DNA from 3 places in the Vibrio lentus genome. Region 3 is predicted to be linked to each of the others. Evidence: riboswitches for the same ligand, from Rfam matches in the RefSeq annotation. Region 3 holds a riboswitch; each other region holds the start of a gene.

Region 1 (10,708 bases), on a different contig from region 3:
CCGTCTGTTTCAGAAACAAAAGGCTTCATCGATGAGGCTTTCAACAAACTTCAGCAAGACTTGAAAGAAGCGAGCCGCGAGTTATCGATTAACTACACGGACTTCATTGCAATGGCCCATGAAGAACTTAACTACATTAAGGTGTTTGTTGCTGATAAGACCGCACAATACGGCTGGTATGCCGCGATCGTTCTTATGATCATCGGTACTGTTGCTTTATGCGCTCAGTAAACAAAACTGTGTATTCAATAAATTGTCTTAAAAGCTCAAGCGATAGGCCAATTTAGCCTTTCTATGAGCCTGTTCTTTAACTAGAAAACAAATGGTTAACCTCATTTGTTTTCTAGTCTATAACCCCTTCACTCCCCCATTAGAGACAACAGATCCCGCGTCGCTTGTTTTGGATCTTCAGCGTGACATATCGCAGATACCAGTGCTAATCCATGAATACCGCTCTCAACTAACTGCGGGATATTCGATTCGTTAATTCCACCAATACCGACAATCGGTAACTTCGTTGTCTCCAACGCCATTTTAATACCGTCATAACCCCAATGTTTCTTAAGATTTGTCTTAGTCGGTGTGACAAAAAGCGCACTGAGGCCAATGTAATCGATCGGCAGACTATCGGCTTCTTGAAGCTGTTGTTCAGTTTCAATCGACAGACCAAGAATCTTATCTGGACCAATCAACTGACGCGCTAACTCAGCCGGCATATCTGACTGTCCTAAATGCAAGCCGTCAGCATCCACAGCCAACGCAACGTCCACTCGGTCATTAATAATCAACGGCACATTAGAACCTGCCAAAATCGACTTAACGGCCTGCGCTCGTTCAATGAAAGCTCTCACATCTCCATGCTTCTCTCTTACTTGAACCATAGTGACACCACCAGCGATTGCTTGTTCAACCACAAACTTAAGCGTTTCTAAATCTTGTTGGTCATCCGTTACTAAGTAGAGCTTATAAGGGTTCATATTGTGCCTTTGGAGTCGGAGTCTAAATTGAGTTGCTACCATTTTACCGACAATTCGCATCATGTGCATGGAAGTTAATACTAAATTAGCTCAATTAAGCGCGCACCATTGAATATACAACTCGTTGAAAGCATACCGAAAATCCTGAAACTTTTAACGAAAGCGTTACTTATTACACAAACTATTCACTTAAGCCTGCCCGGAACGCTGTTTTATGGAATACTTCGCTATGAAGGAATCAGGTAAATATAGGGATAGTTATGCGCCACCTTTCTATAGCGTTTAAGATCAAGCTGGGTTATGCCATCTGCTTACTCTTTTTCGTCATTTCAGGCCTTGTGAGTTACAAAGGTATCCAAACCTTGTCGAACGGCTTTAGCCAGTACAGTGAGCTCAGCCACAAGGCGACATTATCAAGCAACATTCAAGTGCACTTTCTTCAGATGCGTTTAGCCTCTGAACGTTACTTAGAGTCATTGGATGAGCAATACGAAACGAATTATCAATCAAGCAAACTCGCGATTGATGAACTGCTGAACAACTTAATCCAAACCACCACCAAAACCGATAGCCTAGCTAGCCTGCAATTAGTGCAAGACAGCGTGGCGGCATTTGACACGGCTTATGGCTCAATGAAACAGAGCCAGCTGCTCATCGACCAATTGGTGAATGTCGAGATGGTCAAACGAGAAACCAACGCCCTCAAAGCCGCTCAGAGCTTGTTGTATGAGTCGTACAACAACAACGATCCAAACGCGAGTTTATACGCGGGTATGTTGATGGAAAACTTCCTCGCAGCCAAGATCACTGTATTGACTTACTCAAACAACAACGACCTAAAAACCTATGAAGCGGGTAAAGATATCTTTGAATACGCGTTGCCGGGTATTGAAGGCGACATTGAGTCTCTCAAATCATCCCCTTACCAAAGCGAGCTTATTGAAGACTTCTCTAACCAGCGTGAAGCGTATGCAAAAGGCTTTGAGCAAGTTCATCAACAAATGATCGAGAACACGCAAAGAACTGCGACTCTTGCCTCGATTGGTGACAGCTTGGCTATCGCGGTAGCGGATGCTCAAAGTATTCTAGAGCAACAGAAACAAGCATTAACGCCAGAACTGCAAGCCAGTGAAAAACGTTCAGTTCAAATCATCTTCTTGCTAACGGGTGTGGCTTTGGTGATTGGTATGACGAGCGCTGTGTTGGTGACTCGTTCTATTACCAAAGGCATCGCACAGGTTAAACAGATCACCAATGAGCTTTCTCAAGGCAACTTAAATGTTGAAGTGAACATCGAGAGCAAGAACGAGATTGGCGAACTGCTGACCAACATGGAGATCACCATCGAGTCGCTGCGTGATATTGTTGGTCAAGTGAACCGTTCTAGTGTGCGTATTGGTGAGATGTCGGAGTCACTCAATCAAGTGACCAATAACAGCTCCACCAACGCGACACAGTTGAACAATGAAATGATCAATATCTCTTCTGCCGTTGATCAATTGGCTTCGAGCACATCAGAAATTGCTGCAAGTGCTAACCACGCCTCTCAAGTTGCGAACCAAGCGACCGAGAATGTGGCGATGGGACTGAAAGAAGTAGATAAAACACTGCATGAAATTGGCAGCGCCGATGAAAGCATGCAGGTCAGCAGCCAGAAAGTGACTGACCTACATAAAGAGTCGATGAACATTGGTGCCATTCTTGAAGTCATCAAAGGCGTTTCTGAGCAAACTAACCTGTTGGCATTGAACGCTGCTATCGAAGCTGCTCGTGCGGGTGAACAAGGTCGTGGATTTGCAGTCGTAGCCGATGAAGTGAGAACGCTCGCTAAGCGTACCCAAGATTCAGCTAGCCAAATTGATGAGCTCATCACCTCGTTACAACGTGGCGCTAAAGATGCGTTAGAGTCGATCAAAGAGAGCCACAGCACGGTTTCAGATGCTTCAACTCAGGCACAACAAGCTTCTCAGAATTTGCATGTGATTAACCAACACATCCAAGATCTGAATCAGGCCAACAGCCAGATCGCAGTATCTGTTGACGAACAAGATTGCTTAACCAAGTCGTTGGGTGAAAACGCGCAAGGTGCAAATACCATCGCGCAGAGCAACCAAGAATCTGTCAGCAGCATTTCAGGTGCCGCGAGCGACTTAACCGAAGTTGCTCATCACTTAGAAAGCCAAGTGAATCGATTTAGAACCTAACGAAGCCAATTGCTCATATAACGAGATAACTAACACGACGACGAGTTAATACGGTTTTGAAGCAATAATAGAAAAGCCCTCAACACATATGTGCTGAGGGCTTTTTAATAAGCTACGAATACAGATCTAGATTGAATCTACTGAACCTTCAAACGTTGGGTCAGAGTCTCTTCGTCCAATTGATACAGCTCATCAAGTAAGTTCATTTGCAAGCTACCTGGGCCGCGCGAGTTCTCAGCTGCGATTTCACCAACCACACCTAATACCGCCGCTGCCGCTAAACCACTTTCATCTCCAACAGCAGCAAATGCGCCCGTCAATGCCGTTAAGGTACAACCCATACCGGTCACATACGGCATCATTGGGTGCCCGTTGTTTAACGTCACCACGCTGTCTTTGGTGACAACGTAATCTGTCTCACCAGAAATCACCACATTCGCACCATATTCAGCGACTAAGCATTGCGCTGCGCCTAATGCGGCATCACTGCTATCTAGCGCATCAACGCCTTTGCTCTGCGCTTGCTCGCCCGCTAACGCGATTATCTCTGACGCGTTACCACGAATGATCAACTTGTCAGCTAAGCGTGCAATTTCACGAGAAGTCTCGGTACGCAGCGTACTAGCACCGCAACCCACAGGGTCAAGAACCACAACCTTGTTGTTCGCATTCGCTTGTTCAACAGCAAGGTACATTCTTGGCGTCCAAACGCTGTCGAGCGTGCCGATGTTAATCACAAGCGCGCCAGAGAAAGACATCATCTCAGCCAGTTCTTGCTGCGAGTGCGCCATAATAGGCGAAGCGCCAATCGCTAATAACGCATTGGCCGTATTGTTCATCACGACGTAGTTTGTGATGTTCACAACCAGTGGCTTTTGCTCTCGTACTGCGCGTAGCGATTGAATGATTTGTTCAGTTAGCATGGGTAAATCCTTATTCGTGAAAGTCGCTTTTAAGCCGCTATTGAGTCATTAAGAGCGTTCAGCCCTTGCTGCCAAAAAGCCACTTCCATACGCGTTGCGGTTTTGAAAATATGAACGATGTTTTGACCGCGCTCGCTGTTGATATCAATTTCAGCAAGCAGTTGATTGAAGTATTCCGCACCCGTTACTACACCAGACTGGAACTCTTCACCGCCATACAGTTGCAACCAGCTCGCATATGGGTTGCCTTCTAATACAGTATCACTGCTTTCTAACAGCGCTTTACCGATAACAGCGTAACCAATTGAACACGGAGCCAACGCCGCATATAAGTCGACAAGATCACCTGTCATCCCCGCATCCAGAACGTAGCGCGTGTAAGCAACTGTACCGAAATCCTCGGGCTCGTTTTCTAAATCCGATTCGGTTAAACCCCACTGACCACAGTAAGTCACGTGGTGAGAGATCTCAGAATCTAGCAGCGCATGAACACTTGGCAGTGCACGGCGCATATCAGCCAACGTTTTTGCCTTGTAAATCGCCAATGCATAAGCGCGGGCATACTGTTTTAAGAACAGGAAATCTTGCTTCAAGTAATGCAGAAAACACGGCTGAGCAAGAGTGCCTTTCGCCAGCGTTTTAACAAAATCATGCTCGGTGTAGTCTTGCCAATCTTGCTGACAGGCTTGGATTAAGTCTTGGTATTTCATGAGATTCCTTAGTCAAAAGTCGGTACGTAATCAGCGGCTTTTGGTAGTGATTTGATGATGCCTTTGTCGAACATGAACTGTGCGTAATCGTCGTAACGCTTCATATCTACAGCAGAAGGGCGAAGTGCAAAGCGAGTCAGTGTGTCGTTCCATGCACGTTGGTTAAGTTCGTTGTTCAACGTATCTGGTGAATACGCCACAAACTCACTCCATGACTCTTGTGGGTGGTTCACAATGTAAGTGGTTGCTTGTTCAAGTGCTTTGTTGAACGCTTTGATTGCTTCGTCGTCGTGCTGCTTTGCGTTCGCAACAAAGATAAGCTCGTCGTAAGCGGGCACACCGTGCTCTTCAGGGAAGAATGCCTTAGCTTTAAAACCTTCAAGTGCTAACTGGTTAGTTTCGAAGTTACGTAAGCCACCCCAGATTGCATCTACCTTGCCTGATGCCAATGAAGATGAAAGTGCCCAACCGACATTGATGGTTTGCACGTCGGTAAATGCAACATTTTCTTGAGCTAGCATGGTACCGATGGTCGCTTCTTCGTTACCCGCAATCGCAATACCGATCTTTTTGCCTTTCAGATCCGCTAGTGAATCGTTCTTGCCATTATCTAAAACCATCAACGTATTCAGTGGCGTTGCGATAAGAGTAGATGCACGAACGAGAGGCAAACCCGCTGCTACATCCATGGTTAAACTTGGTTGGTAAGTTACCGCTAGATCGACTTTACCTGCTGCGACCAATTTTGCTGGCGTGCTTGGGTCAGCTGGCTCTTGGATTTCCACCTCTAAGCCTTGGTCAGCAAAGTAGCCACGCTCTTGAGCAATCACAATCGGGCCGTGGTTCGGGTTCACAAACCAATCCAACATCAGTGTCAGTTTCTTTTGTTCAGAATCCGCCAATGCATGACCTGAAACTAGCGAAGCAAGCAGTGCCACTGCACCTACCAATTTGGTATTTTTCATAGTTAACCTTTCCTTTTGAATATTATTATTGTGTTTCTAGAGCTAATTTTTAACGAGGTTTGTTTAGATAAATAGCGTGAGCGAAGCTTTATTAAACAAAGAGTTATTGAGCGAACCATCACTGGTTCTCCCAAGGGATAGCTTTTTTGAGTAATTTGTCTGTGATGAAGTAGAGCGAGATAGACAGCACCGCCAAGATGAATAAGGCCGCAAACATCTCATCAATGATCATGCGTGCGTTGGCTTGCAGCATTAGGTAACCCAGCCCTTCACTCGAACCCACCCACTCGCCGACGACTGCACCAATTGGAGCAATCACCACAGCGACACGAATGCCAGACGCCAAAGTTGGCAGCGCAGCAGGCAGTTGGATATAACGCAACAATTGCCATTTCGATGCACCCATGGTCTTAGCAAGATCAAGATAACCAGTCGGTGTATTTCGCAGGCCGTCGTAGCAACAGGTAGTCACAGGGAAGAAGATAATGATCGCCGCCATCACCACTTTTGACGCGATGCCATAACCAAGCCACAGCATCAACACTGGCGCAATCGCAAACACAGGGATCGCTTGGCTAGCAATTAAGATAGGCAACAACCAACGTTTCAGCGGTTCGAACATCAACATCTGTAGGGCGAAAAACAGCCCCATGGATAAACCGAGCAATAGACCAAGTAAGATCTCCTGCGCAGTCACCCAAGTGTGTTTGAGTAGCACGTCGTAACGTTCAATTAGCTTGATGAAGACTTCTTCGGGAGCTGGCAGAATGAAGCTTGGCATCTCGAAGATAACCACCACCAGTTGCCATAAACCGAGAATCACAGCACTACTGATCAGCAAACGCATAACGGGATTCATCTGACGCGGGCGCTTAGTCGTGATCTGTGTGTTAGTTGAACGAGCCACAGCTTCGCTTCGCGTTAGATCATTCATAATCACGCTCCAACTGATCTAAGATCGCTTGTTGTAACTCAGCACATTCACCGTCTAACACTCGTGGCGTAGCTGTATTAGGCACCGACAATGACTGTGCACTCGCAGGTGTGCCTTGCAACACATACAAGTTATCCGCCAAACGCACCGCCTCTTGTGGATCATGAGTGATCAACACAACAGTTTTATCTCTTAACAGTTCACACGCTAAGCTCTGTAACTTGTGTCTTGTTACCGCATCCAGCGCAGAGAAAGGCTCATCCATCAGCACCACTGGCTTGTCTTGCATTAAGGTGCGAGCCAAAGCAACACGCTGACGCATACCGCCAGACAATTGATCTGGCATCGCATTCGCGTAATCGACCAAACCAACCGCAGCGAGCAACTCTAGTGCTTGATTGGTTTGAAGTGCTTTATCAGAAGCTGGATTTTGAAAGCGATGACTCAGGCATACATTGTCGATAACCGACAGCCACGGCAGTAATAAATCCTGCTGCGCCATGTAAGCGATGCGATCCGTTAAAGGCAGTTCATCGGACGTTGCCAATGTGCCCTGCCACTCCACCTTGTCGTCCAACAAGCCTGCCAGATAACGTAATACCGTGGTTTTTCCGCAGCCACTTCGACCCAGCAACACCGTCCACTTACCTGCGTTTAAGCTAAGCGACAACCCAGACAAGGTAGCGTGCTCACTGTCGTTATAACGTAAGGAGGCATTGCTGAGTTGAACACCCACCGTATTAACGGACATTACCGTGCCCAGCGAAGAAGTGATTTACCGGGCCATGACCTTGGCCAACTTGCAACTCATCAGCATGAGCAATCGCGCGCGAAATGTATTGTTTGCCTAGGTCGACAGCCTCTGAAAGCGTGTTGCCTTGAGCCAAGAAAGAAGCAATAGCAGAAGAAAGCGTACAGCCCGTGCCATGCGTGTTTTTGGTAGGAAAACGCTTCGCGCTAATCAGAGCAGATGTGGTTGGCAGAATCAGTAAATCGTTACTGTTCTCATCCTTCTCTAAGTGGCCGCCTTTGAGAAGAACGGCTTTGGCACCCAGTGCACGTAGGTCTTCAATCATGCCCTGCATTTCGGCTTCGCTTTCAGGGACAGCTTTGCCTGTCAGTGCTGCGCCTTCTGGCAAGTTAGGAGTAATGATGTCTGCGAGCGGAATCAGCTCTTGTTTTAGCGTGGTGGTAGCCGAGTTTTCTAACAGCAGATCACCACTTGTCGCGACCATTACAGGGTCGATCACTAGGTGTTTAGGTTGGTATTGTTTGATTTTGTCCGCGACAACTTTGATGATTTGCGAATCGGCCAACATGCCGACTTTCACTGCCACGATATTGAGATCAGTAAAAACCGCATCTAACTGGCTAGCGACATGGTCGAGTGGAATAGGAAAAATGGCTGACACGCCTTGAGTGTTCTGGGAAGTGATAGCGGTAATCACAGAACAAGCAAAACTACCGGTAGCAGACATGGCTTTAATATCAGCTTGGATACCGGCACCGCCGCCACTGTCAGAACCCGCGATGGTTAAAACAATCGGAGTATTCGTGCGAATCGTGTCTTCAGCAGAGTGCTGCTGTGTTGAGGGTTTTGGAGTTGAGGCTTTTGGCGTTAAATCTTTTGAAATAGAACTGTGTGTCATTGTCGCTCCTACTATCTTACAAGACGTAGGAGAACGAACACTGATCGAAGGAGAAGTCGCATTAGGCTCATGAAAGTTTTCATGGGTGCAGACGTAGATCGAGTGCTTATAGTTCCCTACGCCAGTGTTAACTGAATCAGGTTCAACGGGTCTCGATTAACGATCTCAGCAAACACCAAATAAGGTATGTGCCCCCCGACTATTGATAGCGATAGTAACAGCACTCTCACAACTGAGATACTGATTTTATTCAATTATAAGAATTACACATGAAAAAATTTCAATTAGGCTCAAAAAAAACAAATACTTATAACGTTCCTTTAGATGGCTTCGACTGTATAAACAAGCACAAAACAATCAGAGACATACCTAGCCAGCCTGTAAAAGGAATAAGCTCACCGACAACACAAACGGCAAGCACCGCTGCGACTACTGGTTCAAACAAGGTCAGCAGATTGGCACTGCTCGCGGTGACGTGACGTAAACCAAAACTGAACGCGATATAACCCAAACATTGTGGAATCAGCGTAAGATAACTGATGACTAATACGTTGGTCTGTGAGGAAAACAGGTTATCACCAGTAAACCAGAGCGTTGGCAGCAACAGCATCGCACCGAGGCCAAAAATACTGCCCATCGCCGCTTGTGACTTAATCCCTTTATCGATCAGTGCTTTGGTCGCCCAAGAATAAATGGCGTAACACAACCCAGCGACCAGACCTAAGCCAATACCTAACAGCTTGAGAGCATCACCGGATTCATTCGCCGATGAAGATTCTGAAAACACCAACAGCCCAATACCTACCACACCAATCGCAAAGCTAGTAAGCCAACGTCGGTTGATATTATTCTTTTTGCTAATAAGACACTCTAACAGTGCAGAAAAGAAAGGTGCGGTAGCAATCGAAACCACGGTACCGATCGCCACGCCTGATAATTTCATTGAAGAATAGAAAGCTAAAGGATAGACCGCTAAAGCCAAAGCACTCACTGTCAACAGCTTCTTGTTCTGCATAAGTTTGTCGAAAGCGAATAGGATTTGTCGATACGCCAAGCCCGCTTGCATTAGACCACCGACGCCCATAGAGAAAGCACCAATCGCTAATGGGCTTAGATCAGGCGCAAAACTTGCGGCGGTGCCCGTCGTGCCCCATAAAATAGAAGCAAACAAGATGGCCAAAGTGCCCATTTGGAATTCGTTAACGCGATTGATGGCAAGATTCATTTCTATTACCCAATTTTCATTTCTGAAATAGATAATAGTGAAGATTGATATAAGTTAGTTTGCCGAAAGGACGCTATTGTTGTTTCTAAAGACTCTCTTTCATCGAACCCAAAAACGCCCTTGGAGACATTCCAAAATGCTGAGAGAAGCGACGACTGAAAGCAGACACATCACTATAGCCCACATTTTCAGCGATCAATTGAACGGGTAGATCGGTATGAGTTAACAAGGCTTGAGCTTTCTCCATACGATATCGAGTGATGTATTTAAGCGCACTGATACCCAAGCACTCTTTGAAGCGTTTTTTGAATTGAGTGGGACTCAAACAGGCCGTTTCTGCAAGTTGAGATATAGAGAGAGGTTGGGCGTAATTATCCGCTATCAATCTTTGTACCGCACGGATTCTTGGGTCGATGCTCTTGCTGACTTGTTGTTGCTCTAACAGCAGTGAAAACACATCCAAAACTGATGACTCAATGCCACTATCGACCTGATATTCCAGCTGCTTCTCAACGAACAGCAAGAAGCTCATTAAAGGCGGTGTGATCGTGAAAACCGAGAGCTCATGCTCTAACAAGTGCTGCGGCAACTCTGCCATATCTGCGACAATAAACCGCGCGGCTTCATCCGCCTTAAACGCATGCGCTGTGGTTACCGGAATTACCACACATTCGCCCACGGCCACTTTGCCGACATACCCCACCATCTCGATGTTAATACTGCCTTGGATCGGCAATACCAATTGATGATGGTCATCATGAGCATGGGTATTAAATTGCTTGGTGTAAGATCGAATGCTTAAGCTAGATTTCATGAGCAACGCCGGAATTCAGTTTATTGAAACATGAGTGTTAAAACGAAATTACATGATTTAAGCGAGGGAGTCACATCGGGCTAGTGTTTTTGTCGTCTCCCCTGTCGAGCCTGTTCTAAGTCGGATCAAAAAAGCCGTTTAAGTATTGATACTCAAACGGCTTTTTATTGGAGTCAAATTCGCGATCTCAAGAACAGTTAACCGAATCGGCTATCACTCCCTAAAAAATCACTCATTCACACTCTACTATTTTTGAAGTTGCTCTTTAGCGGCTTCAACCTTAGAAAAATCTAGGCCAAGCTCTTCA
Region 2 (10,708 bases), 310 kb from region 3:
ACTCTCGGTGATAGTGGTAATCCACATCTTTCATCACTAACATCATCGGTTCCTTAACCCTTTAGCATCTAGCTTTGAGTTTCGAGTAAATAAAAATTCTATCAGACTAAAACTGCCGACACTCAATAACAGCAGACTGACCGAAACAACGGCGGCGGCTTCCATTTGATAGCTGCCTAGCAATTGGAATAGATACAAAGGTAGTGTTCTAAAATCATGACTGCCAAACAAGGCAATCGCACTTAAATCTCCCATTGCAAGCATGAAGCTAATCGAGAATGCGTGCGCCATAGGTTTACGTAATGCTCGCCATTCCACCAGCCTAAATCGCGTAAAGCCGGTCATCCCTAAGCTCGCACACACATACTGATACTGCTGAGACAGGTGCAGCATAGGTTGAGCCAAGGTTTTAATCACGTAAGGCAGCGCCATCAAACTGTTTACTGCAATCACAATAAAGAAAGCCAAGCTGAACACATCGGTAAATGAACGCAGCAATAAGAAAAGGCCAGTACTGATCACTAACCCCGGTGTCACTAAGATAATCGTGCCAATCAGCTCGATTTTATCGGCTCGAAAATTCTTATTCTGCAAGCGCCATGCTCGACTGGTCAGCAGTATCGCAATACCAATAAAAACGGCGATAACACTGGCCAAGGAAGCGACACGAACTGAGGTCATTAACGCCGCCCAAAACGGTTCACTGCTGAGTACCGTCAAAGCTTGAGAGTTAATACCACTAAAGATAACCATGGCTAATGGCGGCAATACCAGCATTGAGACTACGATGATCCAAAAGCTATCCCAAGCTTTTGACCACCAGCTGTCCTTAACCAAATATTTATCTTCCGACAGCTGGCTGGCTGTCACAGAGATTGACTTAGACAGGCGCTGAATACTCACCGCTAACACACCACACAGTAGCATTTGCCATATTGCGAGTAACGCACCAGCCTGTAAGTCAAAGTCGAATTTAATCGCTTGATAGATGGCTAGTTCAATCGTGGTCGATTTAGGGCCTCCACCAAGAGCCATTACGGTAGCAAAGCTGGTGAAGCACAACATGAAAACTAAACCACAAACATGTGGTAGTTGTTGTCTTAAACGTGGCCATTCGACCCATTTAAATTTATTCCAATGGCTCATGCCCAAATGAGCACACAGCTTGTGTTGCTCGGCAGGCACGGTATCCAAAGCTTGTAAAAGTAAACGGCTAGCATAAGGCAGATTAAAGAAAACGTGCGCCAGCAAAATGCCATTCAAACCATAAATCGAGAATGGCAATTCAATGTCGAAGTTAGCCAAAAATTTAGCTAACCAGCCACTGTTACCATAAATCGCAAGCAAGCCAAAGACACCGACTAACACAGGCAGAACCAAAGTCGACGCGAACAGTCTTAACAACAAAGCTCGTCCAAAAAATTGCCTGCGACACAGAGCATGAGCAACGGGTATAGCAAAGCCAACACTCAGCACAGTTGAGAGTATCGCTTGATAAAAACTGAATTTCGTTACATGCCAATAGTAAGGATCGGACCATACTTGGCTGATATCAAGAGAAGGGGCATTGCTAAGCAATGCCCCAACTGCTGAAACCACGAAGGCGGTAATGAGTATCGCAACCCAGATCCCGACCTTAGGTGTTTTCTTTATCATAAATTGATTTTTTACCGTGAATAGTTCGCTCAAAGTATATCGAACGAACTTTTAAATACAGGACGTTAAAAAGTAAGCGCACTCTGCCATTCGCGAATCCAAGGCTTACGCTTAGCGGCAATTTCTTCAGGCGTAAAGCTCAGAGCTTTCTGCGGTACCGTTAACTGCTCGAACCCTTTTGGTAGTTCGATGTCAGTCACTGGGTACATCCAGTTGCCCGTTGGCATTGCTGATTGGAATTCGTCACTTAGAATAAACGCCATAAACTCATCAGCAAGTTTCTCGTTCTTGCTACCTTTTACCTTGGCTGCCACTTCAACTTGAGTGTAATGACCTTCTTCAAAGCTTGCAGCTGCGTACTTAGAATCACTTTCTGCAATGATGTGATAAGCCGGAGAAGTTGTGTAAGACAACACTAAATCAGACTCTCCTTCTAGAAACATAGAGTAAGCTTCAGACCAGCCTTTAGTCACAGTAACCGTTTTCTGAGCAAGTTTCTTCCATGCTGCAGTTGCTTCATCACCGTAAACCGACTTCATCCAAAGCATCATGCCTTGGCCTGGTGTTGATGTACGTGGGTCTTGGTAGATAACCTTGAGGTCATCACGCTGCTCGACCAATTCTTTCAAACTCTTAGGCGGGTTTGCTAATTTCTCTTTGTTATAGATAAACGCAAAGTAACCAAAATCATAAGGAACAAAGGTGCTGTCGTTCCAACCGTTAGGAAGTGTCACTGATGACGTATCAACACTGTGCTCAGCTAATAAGCCTGTCGCTTTCGCTTCAGCCATTAGATTATTATCTAGGCCTAACACGATGTCTGCTTTGCTGTTACCACCTTCAAGACGCAAGCGGTTAAGAATAGACACGCCATCTTCTAGCGCGACAAAATTCACATCACAGCCACACTTTTCTTCGAATGCTTTTTCAACGGCAGGACGAGGGCCCCAATCCGCAGCAAAAGAATCATAGGTATATACAGTTAGAGTATTGTCTGCAGCAACGGCAGAAAAAGAGATGGCTGTAGTAACAGCAAGGGTTGTTAATGTGAATTTCACTGGACGCTCTCCATGGTCTGAGCGGCACAGGTTTGAGGGAGGAGAACGGTAGAAGTTGTTCCTAACTCAATTCCTACGCCAGCATTATCTGGTTCAGGTTTACGGGTCCCAAGCACTTGCTTGATCTCAGCTCGCATTCATTATTTGAATGGTTAGCTCCCCGATGAGTGTTCAGAATTGTAATTCGAATTTTAACAATAAGCTATCAAGTTTGGATCAATTACGTTGATCGTAACCCCAACGTGGCACTAAACCTTGCTCAATACCAAGATGATCCAAAATACGCGCCACCATAAAATCGACCAGATCTTCGATCGACTTAGGTTGGTGATAAAAACCCGGAGCCGCAGGCATGATCGTTACGCCCATGGTCGAGAGTTTGTGCATGTTCTCTAGATGCAGCGTAGAAAATGGCGTCTCACGAACCACCAACAGCAGCTGGCCTCGCTCTTTCATAACCACATCAGCAGCTCGCTCAATCAGGTTATCTGATAGACCATGAGCAATTGAAGCTAAGCTTCCCGCAGAACATGGACACACCACCATCTGCTTCGGTGCTGCAGAACCAGAGGCAACCGGTGAGAACCAGTCATCTTTGCCACACACCACCAGCTTTTCTGGGTCGCAACCTAAATGCTTAACCAAAGCTTGTTTCGCTGCGTCAGGCCCAGCAGGTAACTTAAGTTCATGCTCAGTCGCCAACACCACTCGCGCTGCCGACGATATCAGCAAATAGACCTGATAATCTGCCGCCAATAGGCATTCAAGTAAACGCAGTCCGTAAGGCGCACCAGATGCGCCAGTGAAAGCGAGGGTTATAGCTTTATCGTGTTTTGTCATGTTCTCAATTACTTCAAATTATAGGGGCTTGGATGCCGTTAGCCCTGAGTGCCAACGCATCCAACAGTTTCTGGTGAATACCACCAAAACCACCGTTACTCATTACCAAGATTTGGTCGCCCGCTTGTGCCTCTGAGACAATTCTAGCAACGAATGCGTCCATGTCATCACTAACGTGCGCGGGTTGATGGCACGCATCGGCCACGTCTTGTACAGACCAATCAATGTTATCCGGTTGGAATAAGTAGGTAGAATCCGCCTGCTTGAGCGAATCAGCCAAGGTTTCTTTGTGCACACCACGCTTCATGGTGGCAGAACGCGGCTCTAAAACGGCAATGATTTTCTTTGTGTCGACCTTATTACGTAAGCCGCCCAGCGTAAGTTCAATCGCTGTAGGGTGATGAGCAAAATCGTCATAGACAGAAACGCCTGCCACTTCGCCTTTAAACTCTAAGCGACGCTTGGTATTAATGAACGTCGCCAGTGATTCGCACCCTAAGTCAGGTGTGACACCAACATGCCTTGCCGCCGCAATCGCCATCAAAGCATTGTTGACGTTATGATCGCCAACCAAATCCCAATCTACGGTTCCAACACATTCACCTTGGAAGTACACCTCAAATTTAGAGCCGTCTTTAACCAGTTTCTTGGCATCCCAATCACCGAGTTCACCACTCGACTCAGTTTCACTCCAGCAGCCACGAGATAACACATCTTGGATCGCGGTGTCTTGCTTCGGTGAGAAAATACGGCCATTACTTGGTACAGTGCGAACCAAATGATGGAACTGTCGCTTGATTGCCTCAAGATCATCAAAGATATCTGCATGATCGAATTCGAGATTGTTCATCACTAACGTTCTTGGGTGGTAATGAACAAACTTAGATCGCTTATCGAAGAAAGCGCTGTCGTATTCGTCAGCTTCAACCACGAAGAACATGCTTTCACCAAGGCGAGCAGAGATACCAAAGTTACCCAACACACCACCAACAAGAAAGCCCGGCGCGTAACCGCAGTCTTCAAGGATCCAAGCCAGCATGCTCGATGTTGTTGTCTTACCATGCGTTCCAGATACCGCCAGAACCCAACGGTCATGCAACAAGAACTCTTGCAACCACTGCGGCCCTGAAGTGTATCTAAGGTTGTTATCCAATACATACTCAACACACGGGTTACCACGGCTCATCGCATTGCCAATGACTACTAAGTCAGGTCTTGGTTCTAATTGGCTCGGGTCGAACCCTTCAATAATCTCAATCCCCTGAGACTCCAACAAGGTGCTCATTGGAGGATAAACATTCGCGTCACTACCAGTAACCTTGTGACCTAATTGACGAGCCAATACCGCAGCACCACCCATGAAGGTGCCACAAATTCCTAAGATATGAATATGCATATATTGCTTCCAAACGCTTGGCTAAATGAGCCATGTCTAAATCAAACTACTTGCACTCATTATCATTAAATGGCGATTAAAAGCGAGCCACAATGCAAAACAAATTTAGTCGACATAGTAAGTGAGATCTGTGTCGCTTAGTTCATTACCATTAAAAAGATCTAACCTTTAGAATTTAGGTAAGCGTCTAGATGAATAAAGCCCATATAAGAGGCTAATTCTACAGTGCTCAAATCCCCCCTAATATTCAGAGAAGTTTAAGGAAATAACATGTCTGAGATGCGCACCCTTGGTGAATTCATTGTTGCAAAACAAAATGACTTCCCCCATGCAAGCGGTGATCTATCATCCCTTTTGTCATCAATTCGTCTTGCTGCGAAAATTGTTAACCGCGAAATTAACAAAGCAGGTCTTGTCGACATTACTGGCGCTGTTGGTACAGACAACGTTCAAGGTGAAGAGCAACAAAAGCTAGACCTATACGCGAACGACAAGTTTAAAGCTGCACTTGAAGCCCGAGACCAAGTTTGTGGTGTTGCGAGTGAAGAAGAAGACGAAGCCGTTGCCTTCAATAAAGAGCTCAACAAAAACGCAAAATACGTCGTGCTGATGGATCCACTTGATGGTTCTTCAAACATCGATGTGAATGTATCGGTTGGTACAATCTTCTCTATCTACCGTCGAGTATCACCGATTGGTACTCCGCCAACACAAGAAGATTTCCTACAACCTGGGCACAAGCAAGTTGCCGCGGGTTACGTAATTTACGGTTCTTCAACCATGCTTGTTTACACAACAGGTGCTGGTGTAAATGGTTTCACCTACGACCCATCACTGGGTACCTTCTGTCTATCTCATGAAAACATGATGATCCCTGATGAAGGCAAGATTTACTCGATCAACGAAGGTAACTACTTCCGCTTCCCAACGGGTGTTAAAAAGTACATCAAGTACTGCCAAGAAGATGAGCCGAGTGACAACCGCCCTTATACTTCTCGTTACATTGGTTCTCTAGTATCAGATTTCCACCGTAACCTGCTAAAAGGCGGCATCTACTTATACCCAAGTACACAAAGCCACCCTCAAGGTAAGTTGCGTTTGCTTTATGAGTGCAACCCAATTGCTTTCCTTATGGAACAGGCTGGTGGTATCGCTTCAGACGGTGTTCAACGTATCATGGATATCAAACCAACAGAGTTACACCAACGTGTACCTTTCTTTGTTGGCTCAACAGACATGGTTCGTAAGGTAGAAGAATTTCTTGAGCTTAACCAAGACTAATCCTCTCGTTTATTTCTCAAAATAACACCATTAAAAAAGCCAGCATTCACATGCTGGCTTTTTGTTTATTCATTGAATTATCGAACATCAAATTTCGATTCAGCACCTCGTTCATAGTTGAAGCGGAACCATTTATCGATGTCATCACAAATTCCAAGATAGGTTTCACCACGACGCCCTAGCGCTCTTGGATTCTGAGAACAATACTGAGTTTTACCCACTTCGTAACCTTGGCCATAAGCGGCATACAAGTTTGCATCAATTGATGGTGAAGACGCGGCTTCAGCCAAACTTGCTTCAGTCTGTTTGGTTTTTCCTTTCAGCGCCATTTCTTCGCCAAAGCTCTGCCAATCGGTCGTGTTCATTGATGTTGGTGGCGGAGTTTGCGCACAACCAAATAGCATTACTGATAGCACCAATAATATATATTTCATAATTTCCTCCTGATGGAAAAGACTAGCTCGTACATTGAGACTTTTAGCTATTACGTCAGAATGCTTCCAGTAGTTCATTCACTATAGCGGGTTGTTCCGCTTACACCAGTCACCCGAAAGTATTTCTTTATTAGCTGTTAGATCAAGCTGATACAAATATACCCATGCTAATCCAAATATAGTCTCTATTTGCTCGCGACGATACTCAACAGGGACATCTTCTAGCCGATCGAGCGACTCCAAAATTTCGTCGTTAATGATATAGACCTCGCCAGCGACACTTTTCTTTCCAAAAATCATCGCCGGATAGGCACCTAAATCAAAAAGAGTAAACGACTCTGGTGTATCAAAGCGCCCCAACAACTCACAATGCTGCAAATAGTGGTGATTAGACTGGCCTTCTCTCAACGTGCCATAGACGAACACAAGATGCTGCATAAACCCTCCACAAGCCCTTCATACTTTTACTTCGATGAATGGCTGAAACATTATCTACTCGAGCTCAAATTACTCTATTCAAACTTCTTTACTCGAACTCGAATTGATAAAGAAGGTCCACAGCACTGTCTAGGCCCGATACGGCTTCAACATAGAGATCCTGCATCAATCGATAACGAACAGTAAATTCACCTAACGAGTTGAAGATACCCACGCCATATTTCACCTGTAAGCCAGGCAGAATGTAGCCACTTACCGTTACTTGTGAGTCATCACCAGAACCTGCGGTATCCAGTTGTAAATCTTGCACACCAAACGCTTCACCGATTTCGCCGACAACTTTACCGCTCTTCGCCAAGCTCAAGCCAATTAAGGTGGTTGTCATCGAACCGCTCGACTCGCCGTCGATATCTTGGCCACGCAATATATAAGACAGCGCATTCGCTTGAGGCATCGCTGGGTCAGAATAAATCTCAATGGTCGGCTCTGTCGCAGGGCCCGTCACTCGAATACCTGCGGTCACATCATCCTGAGTATTATCTGGGTTACGTATCGCATTGATTGCTACGTATGGCTGATCCGGCGGACCATTCATTAGAATCTTACCTTCTTCGATCAACAGATCTTGTCCGAATGATTGGTAAGTACCATCGACGATGTTCACTTCACCGGTAATGAATGGACCTTGGTCTTTTTGAGCCACATTGAGCTTACCAACCAAGTCGCCTTCAAGACCGAATGCTGACAATTTAAAGTCATCACCAATGGAGATATTAATATTGGTCATCACATTGAATGGAATCGTGTCTTCATTTTCTGGCTCAAGATCTTTATTCAAGATAACTTGATCAGAGGACACACCAACCGCTGTCGGCGGTAAGTCTTCGACAACAATACGTCCCCAAGGCAATGCAATATCACCCGTAATTTTTGCAAGCTCTGGCGTGACATCAATGGTCATGTCGGGAACAACCTTCACCTTCACCATAGGCGGGATAACAACCATCAACTCGTCGGCAAACACTCTGACATTAGAGTGCCATGCTTGAAGGTCCTGCCAATCCCCAGAGCCTTCGATATCAAGGTGACCATCCGGTGTTTCAACATTGGCATCTAACTTCGCGCTGTAGCCGTCAAAATCGAGGTCAATACGACCACCTTTAATATCCACTGGCGTCACATCGCCTTTGACTTGAATACCATCAACAGAGAATTGGCCAAAGACTTGAGGATGCATCAAGGAGCCTTTTACTTTTAAATCACTCTCAAGATCCGCCTTCAATAGGCTGTATTCACCAAGAATCGGCTGTAAGAAATCCAGATGGAACGTTGTCAGCTGAATTGCCGCATCAACCATTTTGTCGTCAGCGAGAATATCCGGTAGCGACACAGTGCCAGACAGGTCACCATTATCAGACACATCCAACTTAAAATCGGCATCCAGTTTGTTATCTTTCAGTTGGGCATTCAATGCAACGCTTTCCCAACCTAATGTGATTGGCTCACCAACTTGCTGAACAACCTGACCTTTCGGCATATCGACGCTAACCGTCACCTCAGGTTCACCTTGTTCCGACCACTTAGCATGAGCGGTCGCATTCACTAAGCCCTGTAGTTGTGTTTCTTTAGGCACAAAGGCTTTAATCTGTTCGAAGTCGAATTGGTTGATCGCCAATTTGGCCTCACCCGACTTTCCGACACGCACGTCTTCATCCAGACACACACTCGAACCCGATTGCTTCCAACAGTGCGCTTGTACATCAGCAAACTGATTATCGACATCCGCCTTAATTGCGACAGGTTGATCTAATACCCAAGGTCCCTGCTGAGTGGTAATTTTGACTCTATCTAACGCCCCATCCCAAATAAGAGAAGGTTTTTGAATCAACTCACCGGAAATCGCTAAGCTTGTAGACACGATGTCGGATATCACATCAAGTGTCACGGTATGCTTCTTCTCACCACCACTCACTGTTAAGTCGATGCTTTCAACACTCTGATCTTGATAGGTTAAGTTCTTGGCTTTTAGTACAAGATCAGCTTGAGCTTCAGGTAATGGCAGTGGAACCACAGATCCATTGAGCGACAAGGATTCCAGTGTAGCCTCGTTATTCCAATCGACCTTATCAACATTTAAAGCAAGATCGACCTCAGGTTCTTTCGTTGGGCCGCTCAGTTGGATGCTACCAATCACTCTGCCTTTCAACTCGGGAATACTTTTTGCGATCTCAGGGAAGAAGATCTCAACGCCCATGTCCCATTGCTTATCAAGCTCACCCAGCGCCTTAATCGAGTTAACACCGTGAGCCAAACTCAAACCACTGGTTTTCAGTTTAGGTTCACCGCTCGCGCTGCGATCAGACGCTGACAACTGCCCTTCGATATCCAGAGGGTATTCTCGCAAGATCCCTTCAATATCGAGCTTCGGTAGTTCAATCGCCCAACCACCCGCTTCCGTCAACTCACCCGAAGTGACGATGCTTCCGCTAATGTTACCTTCGGCTTCAGGCCACTGTAGACCCGGTTGTATGTCTTTGAGCGTCACATCGGCTTGCCAATTAACGAGCTTCTTCCAGTTCGCTTTGACTACACCATTTAGTTCGCCACCCAAGGTATTCAGTTTCAAGCGTTCAAGTTCAATCTGTTCTGTGGTGCCTTTGCCTTGCAGGTCGATGGCTAACGCAGGTATCTCCTTACCGTTCGCTTTGCCTTTAAGTTGCACATTAAAACCATCTAATGAGCCATCGGCTTTGAACTTCTCGATAGCCGCTTGATAGTCACTTTTACCGGTTAGAGGCCATTGCGCTTTACCTCCCTCTAAAAGAAGGTCAAATGGCAGAGTCGGTTCTAAGGGTTGAATATCACCAGACAGTTGTGCCTCAATCAATTCAGAAAACTGAGAATCTAAGTGCAGCTTAGCCACGCTGCCTTGTGCTTTCAGCGATAATTTCTGACCAGCGAGGTCGGTTTCTTTCACTAACGCATCCAAAGAAAGTTCTAGCGGATAGCCATCCTTGAGCTCAACCTTCGTCGCTAAATTCGCGCTTACTTGTGGCATATCGAGTTCGAGAGTAGAAACATCGACCGTATGTTTCCCTGCTCGAGCTTCTAGTCCAAGGTGGTTTACCACAATCGGTGTTTCTTGTTCTAAAGTGAAATTGTTGAGATCAAAACGCTCAAGTACAACCTGCAAAGGAATTAAGACTTCAGGCAACTCGATAGCCGTTTTAGTAGCAGCCTCTGGTTCTACCGTTTCGGTTTGCGGTTCTTCTGTCGATTCTGCAAGCTTAACTTTTAGGTCATTGAACAAGGTTGGCGATACCGTCAGCGTTTCCCCCTGCATACCTAGAGCCGTTGAGAACAAACCCCATTCAATTTCATGACCCAAGATATTCAATTTGATATCAGACAACGCGATACGATTGATCACTATTGGTAGTGGTGTTTTCACCGATGTCACGGGCGGAGTCGGTTCTGCTTCTTCTGTTGAAGCTGGTGGTAATTCAGTAAATGCGAAATCCAAACCTTGAATCGCTAAGCGGTCGACACACAATTTAGGGTCGAGTAAACAACGAGGATTAATCGCCAAGTTCAGCTTTTTTACC
Region 3 (10,708 bases):
AAATTGAAAGGGGCTGCTCCTAGTACGAGAGGACCGGAGTGGACGAACCTCTGGTGTTCGGGTTGTCATGCCAATGGCATTGCCCGGTAGCTAAGTTCGGAATCGATAACCGCTGAAAGCATCTAAGCGGGAAGCGAGCCTTGAGATGAGTTTTCCCTGGCGCTATAAGCGTCCTAAAGGGTTGTCGTAGACTACGACGTTGATAGGCAGGGTGTGTAAGTGCTGCGAGGCATTGAGCTAACCTGTACTAATTGCCCGTGAGGCTTAACCATACAACACCCAAGGGGTTTTGTGGACTCAAAGACAGACCTTGAATGAGTTTGAAGAGATACTTTTAAATCAGTTTTCCGAATTTTAAAATTTGCTTGGCGACCATAGCATTGTGGACCCACCTGATTCCATGCCGAACTCAGAAGTGAAACACAATAGCGCCGATGGTAGTGTGGGGTTTCCCCATGTGAGAGTAGGACATCGCCAGGCTTTAAATTAAATCTTTAGGTTGACCGACCTGGAGATATGGACGCTCACTTAGTGAGTTGACCACTGCGGAGTGGTAGTTCAGTTGGTTAGAATACCGGCCTGTCACGCCGGGGGTCGCGGGTTCGAGTCCCGTCCACTCCGCCACTTATTCGATAACCTCGCCTAGTGCGAGGTTTTTTCGAATCTGAAGTAGTAAAAAATTTTAGGGGTGTAGCTCCAATTGGCAGAGCAGCGGATTCCAAATCCGCGTGTTGGGAGTTCGAATCTCTCCACCCCTGCCATATTTAAGGCTCTAGCAGAAATGCTAGAGCCTTTTTGCTTTCTGAATCTAATATATGCGATTAGCAATGTAGCGGATTCCCCGACTTACCAAAACAGCGCATGTTGGGAGTCTAAACCTCCAACCCTTCTATATACAAAGCCTCAGCAGAAATGTTGGGGCTTTTTTACGCCTGTTGCTTCTTCGAAGCAATATTGGGAGATGGAACGTCATCCCGGTGGAATACTTTGAGCGCCGACTCATAATGCTTTTACCTAATTCTTCTAATTTGGATATATTGATATTCGAACCTTAACGCCTCCGTAATAGTTTGAATATCTAGTCGAAGAGGGAGGTCTTTTGGCTTTCTATGTGTGATATTTAAGCTGTCATTTCTTGTATTGGCTGATATTTGACCTTAGAAAGGTAAGTGCTCACTTATCCCAGTCTCTTTTATAAACAATCAACAGCACAATCCCCACTTCTTTATGAGAATTATTCTCAATATTTTGTTACATTTTGGTCGTTATTACTAAAAGGCAACAAATATGGATATTTCCCGTCGTAAATTTATTCAATCATCTCTCGCTATATCTGCACTAACTGTTTTGCCCGCTTGTTCTATGAAGCAGTCTGTTGATGGGCAAGGTAAGTATGTCTATGACTTAATTGCTGAACCTTCAACAGCTGAGTTAGTCGCGGGATTTGATACCAATGTTTTAGCTTTTAATGGACAGATCCCAGCTCCGACGATTCGATGTCGACAGGGTGAAAAAGTCATAATTCGTTTTACGAATAAGCTATCAGAGCCGACGACTATCCATTGGCATGGCTTAAGAATTCCTATCGAAATGGATGGAGTTCCCTTCTTAAGTCAGCCACCAATCATGCCAGGTGAAACATTCATTTATGAGTTTACGCCGCCAGATGCTGGCACATTTTGGTATCACCCACATATGAATAGCGTTAAACAACTCGGTATGGGTTTAGTTGGCCTTATTATCGTAGAAGAAAGCACTCCAGTGCAGTTTGACGAAGAACACGCATTGATGCTTAAACATTGGCATATCGACAAGCAAGGTCAATGGAAAGACTTAATGATTCCTCGACTCAGTGCTCGTATGGGCACTCCTGGTGAGTGGAGTAGTGTTAATGGAGTTCATGAACCCGTATATCGGTTGAAGCAGTATGCAACGACTCGACTGCGGATTGCCAATGTCGATAATACGATCACTTATCCTATTGCTATCGAAGGGGCAGAGGCATGGGTGATTGCCATCGATGGTAACCCTGTAAAATCGCCTTACAAACTGACTCAACATAAAATTGGTCCAGGGATGCGTGTTGATATCGGACTGATCGCTCCCAAAGCTGGTGAGCGAATTAACGTTCTCCAAATGAAGGGGCGTTTTCCATTTTCTTTGTGCGAATTTGAAGTCGTAGATTCAACATTTACTCAAGAGCGAGTGTTGCCATTATTACCATTGAATCCAGTACCCAACCTAGATCTTACTAATGCTGAAGAGATCGATTTCGTGTTCGAGTGGGAGGGTGCAGTTTCACCTGTATCTAAAGATGGTAAATCGATGCCTAAATTTTGGCTTACTAATAAACGAGCGTGGGAGGGGATGAGCAAAGACAATATCCCTGAGCCGTTGGCGACTTTAGATCTAGGTAAGACTTACATATTCGATCTTAAGAACGTCACTCAATATCATCACCCGATTCATATTCATGGTCATACATTCACTGTATTGGAACTTGATGGTAAAAAAATTGAAGAACCTTTCCATACCGATACCGTGCTACTTGGAAAAAACGGCCGAGCGAAAGCCGCATTTGTTGCCGACAACCCAGGACGTTGGATGTATCACTGTCATGTTATAGAACACATGAAAACGGGTTTAATGGGATATATCGAAGTTAAGTGACACCTGTAACGTTTAATATTTGCGCATGCATTCTTAGTTCTACCCTCGCTTTTATCGGCGTTAAAGCTAGAATATAGGGATTATTGTTTGGGAGGATTCATGGGTCAGTTATCTATTTTAGGTTTTATTGCCATTGGTGGCGCATTTGGTGCTTGTTCGCGCTATTTGATTTCAGAGTTATGTGTGGTGATGCTAGGGCGTGGTTTTCCTTATGGTACGCTAACTGTTAACGTGGTTGGCTCTTTAATTATGGGCTTACTCATCGCAGCGTTTGAGAATGAGATGGTTGCGACAGAACCATGGAGACAAATTATCGGTCTTGGCTTCCTTGGAGCACTGACTACATTTTCTACATTTTCGATGGATAACGTGCTTCTTATGCAGCAGGGTGCTTTCTTTAAGATGGGACTCAATGTGTTACTCAACGTGGTTCTCAGCATCTCAGCAGCATGGATCGGCTTCCAACTTTTGATAAAGTCTTAAAACTTTCTTACGATTTGTTAACAACTCGGCTTGGTTTATCCAAGCCGTTTTTATATACTCGATCGAACTTGTCGGAGTGCCATATGGCTGAGACCGTTAACTCGGGATCCGTTGAACCTGATCAGGCTAATACCTGCGAAGGGAACAAGAGTAGATATCTAACTAGAATCCCTCTAGAGATCTATCTCCAGATCACAACTGTATTTCTTACCGTGATCCCTCTTGTAGCATCTAATCCGTCAAGCATTTTTATCCCTATAAATAATGGCTAAAGGCCAAGGAAAAATGCTATGTCGAGTCGTAAACAAGCAAGACTGGAAGCGAAGAATTTCATCGATTCTTTATCCGTACAACCTTATCCAAATTCCAAAAAAGCTTACATCCAAGGATCTCGAGAAGATATTCAAGTCCCTGTACGAGAAATATCACTCGCTGATAGCCTTGTCGGTGGTACCAAAAAAGAGCCTGTATTCGAACCTAATGTACCCATTCAAGTTTACGATACCTCAGGTGTTTACACTGACCCCACACATCAAATAGACCTGTATAGCGGCCTTCCTAAGTTGCGTGAGCAATGGATTGATGAGCGTGGTGATACGGAACTGTTAGACGATGTAAGCTCTGTTTACACTAAAGAACGTTTAGAAGATGAAACTCTAGACGACCTTCGTTACGGCAACCTACCTAGAATTCGTCGCGCGACTGGCGATCAATGTGTTACTCAGCTGCACTATGCTCGTCAGGGAATTATCACTCCTGAGATGGAGTACATTGCTATACGTGAGAACATGGGGCGTCAGAAGTTTGCTGATGAGCAGCTTAACCACCAACATCCTGGCCATAACTTTGGCGCAAACCTGCCAAAAGAAATTACCCCTGAGTTCGTGCGTAAAGAGGTTGCTGAAGGTCGAGCTATTATCCCTTCAAACATCAACCACCCAGAATCAGAACCGATGGTTATTGGTCGTAACTTCTTAGTGAAGGTGAACGCTAATATCGGTAACTCTTCAGTAAGCTCTTCGATTGAAGAAGAAGTTGAGAAGCTAGTATGGTCAACCCGTTGGGGTGGCGATACCGTAATGGACCTTTCCACAGGGCGTAATATTCACGAGACTCGTGAGTGGATCCTGCGTAATAGCCCAGTACCAATCGGTACGGTTCCTATGTATCAAGCCCTTGAAAAAGTGAATGGCGTTGCGGAAGATCTTAACTGGGAAGTGATGCGCGATACTTTGATTGAACAAGCAGAGCAGGGTGTTGATTACTTCACTATCCACGCAGGTTTGTTGCTTCGCTACGTTCCGATGACGGCTAAACGTGTCACCGGCATTGTTTCTCGTGGTGGTTCTATTATCGCGAAATGGTGTCTTGCTCATCACCAAGAGAGCTTCCTTTATACTCACTTCCGCGAGATCTGCGAGATCTGTGCGAAGTACGACGTTGCTCTGTCATTAGGTGATGGCTTGCGTCCAGGCTCTATTGCAGATGCCAACGATGAGGCTCAATTCTCGGAGTTACGTACTCTAGGTGAGCTGACTAAAGTGGCTTGGGAATATGATGTTCAGGTGATCATTGAAGGCCCTGGACATGTACCTATGCACCTTATTAAGGAAAACATGGACGAGCAGCTAGAGCACTGCCATGAAGCGCCTTTCTATACATTAGGCCCGCTGACTACAGATATCGCTCCGGGTTATGACCACATTACATCTGGAATTGGCGCGGCGATGATTGGTTGGTACGGTTGTGCGATGCTTTGTTATGTAACCCCTAAAGAGCATTTAGGCTTACCAAATAAAGAAGATGTGAAGACCGGCCTGATTACTTACAAACTGGCAGCACATGCTGCAGACTTGGCAAAAGGTCATCCTGGTGCACAAATCCGAGATAATGCATTGTCTAAAGCACGTTTTGAATTCCGTTGGGAAGACCAATTTAATCTAGCTTTAGATCCGGAAACAGCACGTTCTTTCCACGATGAAACCCTGCCACAAGAGTCGGGCAAGGTTGCTCACTTCTGCTCTATGTGTGGACCTAAGTTCTGCTCGATGAAGATTTCTCAAGAAGTTCGAGAGTATGCGAAAGACACTGAACAAGTAGCCGCGGATCAGGCTATCGAGATTAAGATGCTAGGTAACCCGTTGGAGGGAATGCGTCAAAAATCACAAGAGTTCCGTGATACTGGCTCTGAACTTTATCACCCTGCTGTAGGCGTAAAAGAAGCTCAATTAGAGGAATAATGACAGTGAATATTCTCATCCCATCTCAATACATAGAGTTAACGGGGGAGGTTCAAAACTGTCTATTGGTTGCTAAACGACAAGGTTTAGCAACTGATGCAGTTGAGTTGGGTGTAAGCCCAACTCAATACTTCTTTATCGTTGATGCTCAACAGGCATTATCTATTGGCTTTGCTCATGATGTTGATTCATTGGCGGAGTGTCAGTTGGCGGAACTGAACCATGTTGTTGATTACAGTAATTCAGTCGCGCTAACTGACGTTTGTGACGCCTTTACACAAACTCCGAATACCATCTATGTCGGTGTCTCAGATGATTCAGCTGTACTGGATATCTGGTCATACCGGGATGCTAATCGTGCTATCAAGAGTGACACTACAACTCATCAGGAGTTAGATAGTCGTGGTCACTTCGCTTGGTTACTTTCTTTGTTGGCGCTGGAATTCCCATTAGAAGATGCACTGGTTCTAGCTCGCGCATCGTCCAATGTTTCACGTGGAACATGGCCAGCACATTACCAAAACTTTCCAGTTCCAGTTTTGGAAGATGAGCGACTGGATATTAGTGTTGGTTGGGCGCACCAAGGAGCATCACTTTCGTTCCCTGAATTGAGCAAGAGTAGCCTAGGGCTATACCCTGTGGTTGATGATGTTGAGTGGATCGAAAGGTTGCTCAAGCTTGGAATCAACACTGTTCAACTACGTATTAAAAACCCGCAGCAAGCGGACTTAGAACAACAAGTTGCGCGATCAATCGAGCTTGGTCGAGAGTATAACGCTCAGGTTTTTATCAATGACTATTGGCAGCTTGCACTCAAGCATGACGCATTTGGTGTTCATTTGGGGCAAGAGGATATTGAAGAGTCAAACCTCTCACAGTTGAGCCAAGCAGGTATCAAGATCGGTCTCTCGACTCATGGCTATTACGAGTTGCTCCGCATTGTTCAAATCAACCCAAGCTATATTGCGCTAGGGCATATCTTCCCAACAACAACTAAACAGATGCCATCAAAGCCTCAAGGTTTAGTTCGTTTATCTCTGTATCAACAGCTGATTGATACTATCCCATACACAGACCAACTCACTGGTTATCCGACGGTTGCTATTGGCGGTATTGACCAATCGACAGCTGAGCAGGTGTGGGAGTGTGGGGTATCGAGTTTGGCGGTGGTACGTGCGATTACATTGGCGGAAGACCCGCAGAAAGTGATCGAATTTTTCAAAAAACTGATGGCACCTAAATCTCCAACTCTTAAGGAAGAGGTTATACAGGAGCCTAGCTATGCTGAGTGACTTTGAATTCATTCGTTATCAACGACAAATTGCGTTGCCTGAAGTGGGTGAGCAAGGGCAACGCAACTTACTAAATAGTCATGTGTTGTTGATTGGTTGTGGTGGCTTAGGTAATGCCGCGGCTCTTTATCTAGCTGCTTCTGGTGTTGGAAAGATCGTGCTGGTTGATGATGATTGTGTCGATTCATCGAACCTGCAACGACAGGTCGCGTTCAGGGAAAGTCAGTTAGGTTCGCCTAAGGTTGAAGCGTTGAAGCAACAACTGAGTGAGCTCAATGGTCGCAGCCAAGTAAGAACCATCAATCAACGAATGAGTGAAAGTCAGCTTGAGCTTGAAGTGATGCTAGCTGACTTAGTGTTGGATTGTACTGACAACTTCGAGTCACGCCAGCAGGTTAACCAAGCATGTTTCAGCACGAAGACCCCTTTGATTTCTGGTTCTGCAATTGGCTGGAAAGGCCAGTTTGTTGTATTTGATTATCAGAATCAGAAAGGGTGCTATCACTGCTTGTTCCCGTTCAGACATCATCCACAAACGACTCGTTGTAGCGATAGCGGCATCATAGGCCCAGTTGTTGGCACCATAGGTAACCTTCAAGCTTTGGCTGCTATTCAACGTCTAACTCGTGGTGAGTTTCAGGCCGCAACACACCAACTCAAACTGTTCGATGGCCAGACGATGAATTGGCAAAACCTTATGCTCACTCAAGATAGTGAATGTCCTGTGTGCAGTGCGTCTGTAGTTAAGCATTTAGAAGAAGATATCCAATGAGCCATATAACGATCTCGATAAACGAACAATCAGAACAAGTAGCACACTCGTCGTCTCTAGCGGACATTATCCAAGTTCTAGCATTACCTGATCTAGGTTGTGTATTTGCTATCAATAATGCGGTTGTCCCGCGTAGCCAGTGGCAACAAACGGTCGTTAATGAAGGCGACGCTATATCTCTTTTCCAAGCTATTGCAGGGGGCTAACCATGTTAACCATCGCAGATAAAACGTTTCAATCACGTCTGTTCACTGGAACCGGCAAGTTCGCAAATAAGCATTTGATGGCGAGTGCTATCGAAGCGTCAGGTTCTCAACTGGCGACCATGGCACTAAAGAGAGTCGATATTCGTTCTGAGCAAGATGATATTTTACAGCCAATTATTGACGCTGGCGTTAATCTACTTCCGAATACCTCTGGTGCGAAGAACGCGAAGGATGCAATTTTCGCAGCACACTTGGCTCGTGAAGCACTAGGTACTAACTGGCTAAAGCTTGAGATTCATCCGGATCCAAAGTATTTGATGCCAGACCCAATTGAAACGCTTAAAGCCGCTGAGCAACTGGTCAAAGATGGCTTTGTTGTGTTGCCTTACTGCCATGCCGACCCAGTATTGTGTAAACACTTGGAAGAGGTGGGTTGTGCGGCGGTTATGCCGTTAGGTGCGCCGATTGGTTCAAATAAGGGTATTGCGTCTGCAGACTTCTTAGAGATCATTATCGACCAAGCGAATGTCCCTGTGATTGTTGATGCGGGGATTGGTGCGCCATCTCATGCTGCTCGTGCAATGGAAATGGGCGCAGACGCTGTGTTAGTGAATACCGCAATTGCTGCTTCTCAACAGCCGGTTGAAATGGCAATTGCGTTTAAGTTGGCAGTTGAGGCGGGTCGAATGGCTTACCTTGCTGGACTTGCAGGAAAAGTATCTCACGCGGTTGCTTCGAGCCCGTTAACTTCATTCCTAGACGAGTAGTATTGCTATGACGTTTGTTGATCGATTTAAACAGCTCAACTGGGATGACATTGGTATGTCTATCTTCAGTAAAACGGCAGCGGATGTTGAACGTGCTCTGAGTAAACCCAAACGCGACTTAGAAGACTTTAAGGCTCTGATCTCTCCGGCGGCAGAACCTTACTTAGAGCAGATGGCACAACAATCGTTGGCACTAACTCGCAAGCGATTTGGCAATACGATGTCGCTTTATATTCCTTTATACCTATCTAACCTGTGCGCTAATGCGTGTACGTATTGTGGCTTCTCAATGGAGAACCGTATCAAGCGCCGCACGCTTACTTTGGATGAAATTGATGCCGAAAGTGCGGCCATCAAAAAGATGAAATTCGATAGTGTATTGTTGGTGACCGGTGAGCATGAAACTAAGGTCGGGATGAATTACTTTCGACAGGTGTTGCCGAATATCAAAAAGCAATTCAACTACCTTGCGATGGAAGTGCAGCCGCTTGACCAACAAGATTACGCAGAACTTAAAACGCTTGGTTTAGATGCGGTGATGGTTTATCAAGAGACTTATCAACCAAGGACCTACGCTGAGCATCATCTACGTGGTAATAAAATGGATTTTGAATATCGTCTTGAAACCCCTGATCGCTTGGCAAAGGCAGGGATCGATAAGATAGGGATTGGTGCCTTGATTGGTTTGGAAGATTGGCGAACCGACTGCTTTTTTGTTGCTGCTCACTTAGATTACCTAGAGCGCACTTATTGGCAGACTCGCTATTCAATTTCATTCCCGCGTCTTCGTCCGTGTGAGGGTGGAGACTCTAGTGGAGGATTACAGCCTAAATCAGTCATGAACGACAAACAATTGGTTCAGCTTATCTGCGCATATCGACTCTTGAATCCCGAGGTCGAGCTATCCCTTTCTACTCGCGAATCGGCAACCTTTCGCGACAATGTGTTGCCATTGGGGATCACGAGTATGTCGGCGGCTTCTAAAACCCAACCTGGTGGTTATGCTTCTGGTGAAGAAGAGCTTGAGCAATTTGAGATAAGCGACGAGAGAAGTGCTGCCGATGTTGAGTCAATGATTCGTCAGCGAGGTTTCGACCCAGTGTGGCGAGACTGGCACAGTGCCTATTCTGGTTAATCAACATATTGGTCGATGTTCCACGTGAAACATCGTAATGATACAGGCAAATAAAAACGGCTACCTTTGGGTAGCCGTTTTGCTATTTGCTATTTGCTATTTAACTTATTAACCGAGCAAGCTCGTTTTGGTTCAGCTAACAGCTTAGTGAAGCGTTAAGCGTGAGCAAGTGGTGTTGTTGATTGGCGTAACCATTCCAATGTATCACCTTCAACTAGTGGGCTAACGTCGTTCCATACCTTCTGATGGTAGTCGTTCAGCCACGCCAGTTCAGGTCGTGTTAGCAAATCAACATTGATGTTGCGCTTATCGATAGGACAACGAGTTAGCGACTCAAACGTTAGTACTGAAAAATCACCTTGAGTTGGCAGCTCAACCACCAGTTCTAGGTTCTCGATACGGATACCAAATTCATCAGCACGGTAGTAACCCGGCTCGTTTGATAACACCATACCTACAACAAGAGGCACGTCGATAAGCTTCTTAGAGATGCTTTGCGGTCCTTCATGAACACTTAGGAAGTGACCAACACCGTGACCAGTACCGTGGTCGTAATCGAAGCCTTCTGCCCATAAGTGCTGACGCGCTAGGATATCAAGTTGGAAACCACGAGTGCCTTGTGGGAAACGAGCTCGTGCGATGCCGATATGACCTTTCAGTGCGAGAGTGAACTGCTGAATCATTTCGTCACTTGGTTGGCCAATCGCGATAGTACGCGTGATGTCTGTTGTGCCATCTAGATACTGGCCGCCTGAATCGACTAGGTACAGAGTATTCATTTCTAACTGACCTGGTTCAGGTTGATTCTCATGGTTGTAGTGACACATTGCAGCGTTGCCGCCTGCCGCAGAAATGGTGTCAAAACTTAGATCCATCAGCGTCGGGTCTTGCTCGCGGAATGATTGTACTTTGTCTGCTAGTACCGCTTCGTTGTGCAGGTTACCTTGCGCGACTTCTGCATCAATCCAAGACAGGAATTTCGCCATCGCCACGCCATCTCGAATGTGACACGCTTTCATACCTGCAATCTCAGTTGCGTTTTTAGCAGCTTTTGGCATTAGGCATGGGTCTGCTGCTTCAATGATGTGAGCGCCAGCGTTTTGCAGAACCAGCGTGTACCAAGCATTACTCGTGCCTGAATCG

Evidence for each region. A riboswitch is a leader RNA that binds a small molecule or an ion and turns the genes downstream of it on or off. The one in region 3 is predicted to bind thiamine pyrophosphate.
Region 1: it holds a riboswitch for thiamine pyrophosphate, as region 3 does, so the genes downstream of both, thiD (bifunctional hydroxymethylpyrimidine kinase/phosphomethylpyrimidine kinase) here and thiC (phosphomethylpyrimidine synthase ThiC) in region 3, are expected to answer to the same signal.
Region 2: it holds a riboswitch for thiamine pyrophosphate, as region 3 does, so the genes downstream of both, thiB (thiamine ABC transporter substrate binding subunit) here and thiC (phosphomethylpyrimidine synthase ThiC) in region 3, are expected to answer to the same signal.

What each region holds. Positions count from the first base shown of each region.
Region 1 covers NZ_JAUFQE010000001.1:717,906-728,613, forward strand. The annotation lists gene QWZ07_RS02920 (hypothetical protein) at 1-231, shown strand, start outside; gene thiE (thiamine phosphate synthase) at 360-977, opposite strand; gene QWZ07_RS02930 (methyl-accepting chemotaxis protein) at 1,238-3,181, shown strand; gene thiM (hydroxyethylthiazole kinase) at 3,319-4,104, opposite strand; gene tenA (thiaminase II) at 4,134-4,814, opposite strand; gene QWZ07_RS02945 (ABC transporter substrate-binding protein) at 4,823-5,779, opposite strand; gene QWZ07_RS02950 (ABC transporter permease) at 5,898-6,713, opposite strand; gene QWZ07_RS02955 (ABC transporter ATP-binding protein) at 6,706-7,464, opposite strand; gene thiD (bifunctional hydroxymethylpyrimidine kinase/phosphomethylpyrimidine kinase) at 7,454-8,362, opposite strand; TPP riboswitch at 8,459-8,570, opposite strand; gene QWZ07_RS02965 (DMT family transporter) at 8,670-9,587, opposite strand; gene QWZ07_RS02970 (helix-turn-helix domain-containing protein) at 9,673-10,401, opposite strand; gene QWZ07_RS02975 (DUF2999 family protein) at 10,648-10,708, opposite strand, start outside.
Region 2 covers NZ_JAUFQE010000002.1:2,669,623-2,680,330, forward strand. The annotation lists gene thiQ (thiamine ABC transporter ATP-binding protein) at 1-43, opposite strand, end outside; gene thiP (thiamine/thiamine pyrophosphate ABC transporter permease ThiP) at 43-1,656, opposite strand; gene thiB (thiamine ABC transporter substrate binding subunit) at 1,722-2,714, opposite strand; TPP riboswitch at 2,768-2,887, opposite strand; gene QWZ07_RS20415 (flavin prenyltransferase UbiX) at 2,931-3,554, opposite strand; gene mpl (UDP-N-acetylmuramate:L-alanyl-gamma-D-glutamyl-meso-diaminopimelate ligase) at 3,568-4,950, opposite strand; gene fbp (class 1 fructose-bisphosphatase) at 5,221-6,231, shown strand; gene QWZ07_RS20430 (DUF2799 domain-containing protein) at 6,309-6,665, opposite strand; gene QWZ07_RS20435 (gamma-glutamylcyclotransferase family protein) at 6,747-7,103, opposite strand; gene tamB (autotransporter assembly complex protein TamB) at 7,192-10,708, opposite strand, start outside.
Region 3 covers NZ_JAUFQE010000002.1:2,978,405-2,989,112, reverse strand. The annotation lists rRNA gene QWZ07_RS21970 (23S ribosomal RNA) at 1-272, shown strand, start outside; rRNA gene rrf (5S ribosomal RNA) at 365-480, shown strand; tRNA gene QWZ07_RS21960 (tRNA-Asp) at 548-624, shown strand; tRNA gene QWZ07_RS21955 (tRNA-Trp) at 685-761, shown strand; gene QWZ07_RS21950 (multicopper oxidase family protein) at 1,288-2,670, shown strand; gene crcB (fluoride efflux transporter CrcB) at 2,770-3,153, shown strand; TPP riboswitch at 3,216-3,314, shown strand; gene thiC (phosphomethylpyrimidine synthase ThiC) at 3,444-5,393, shown strand; gene QWZ07_RS21935 (thiamine phosphate synthase) at 5,393-6,685, shown strand; gene QWZ07_RS21930 (HesA/MoeB/ThiF family protein) at 6,675-7,457, shown strand; gene thiS (sulfur carrier protein ThiS) at 7,454-7,663, shown strand; gene QWZ07_RS21920 (thiazole synthase) at 7,666-8,430, shown strand; gene thiH (2-iminoacetate synthase ThiH) at 8,438-9,565, shown strand; gene QWZ07_RS21910 (aminopeptidase P family protein) at 9,721-10,708, opposite strand, start outside.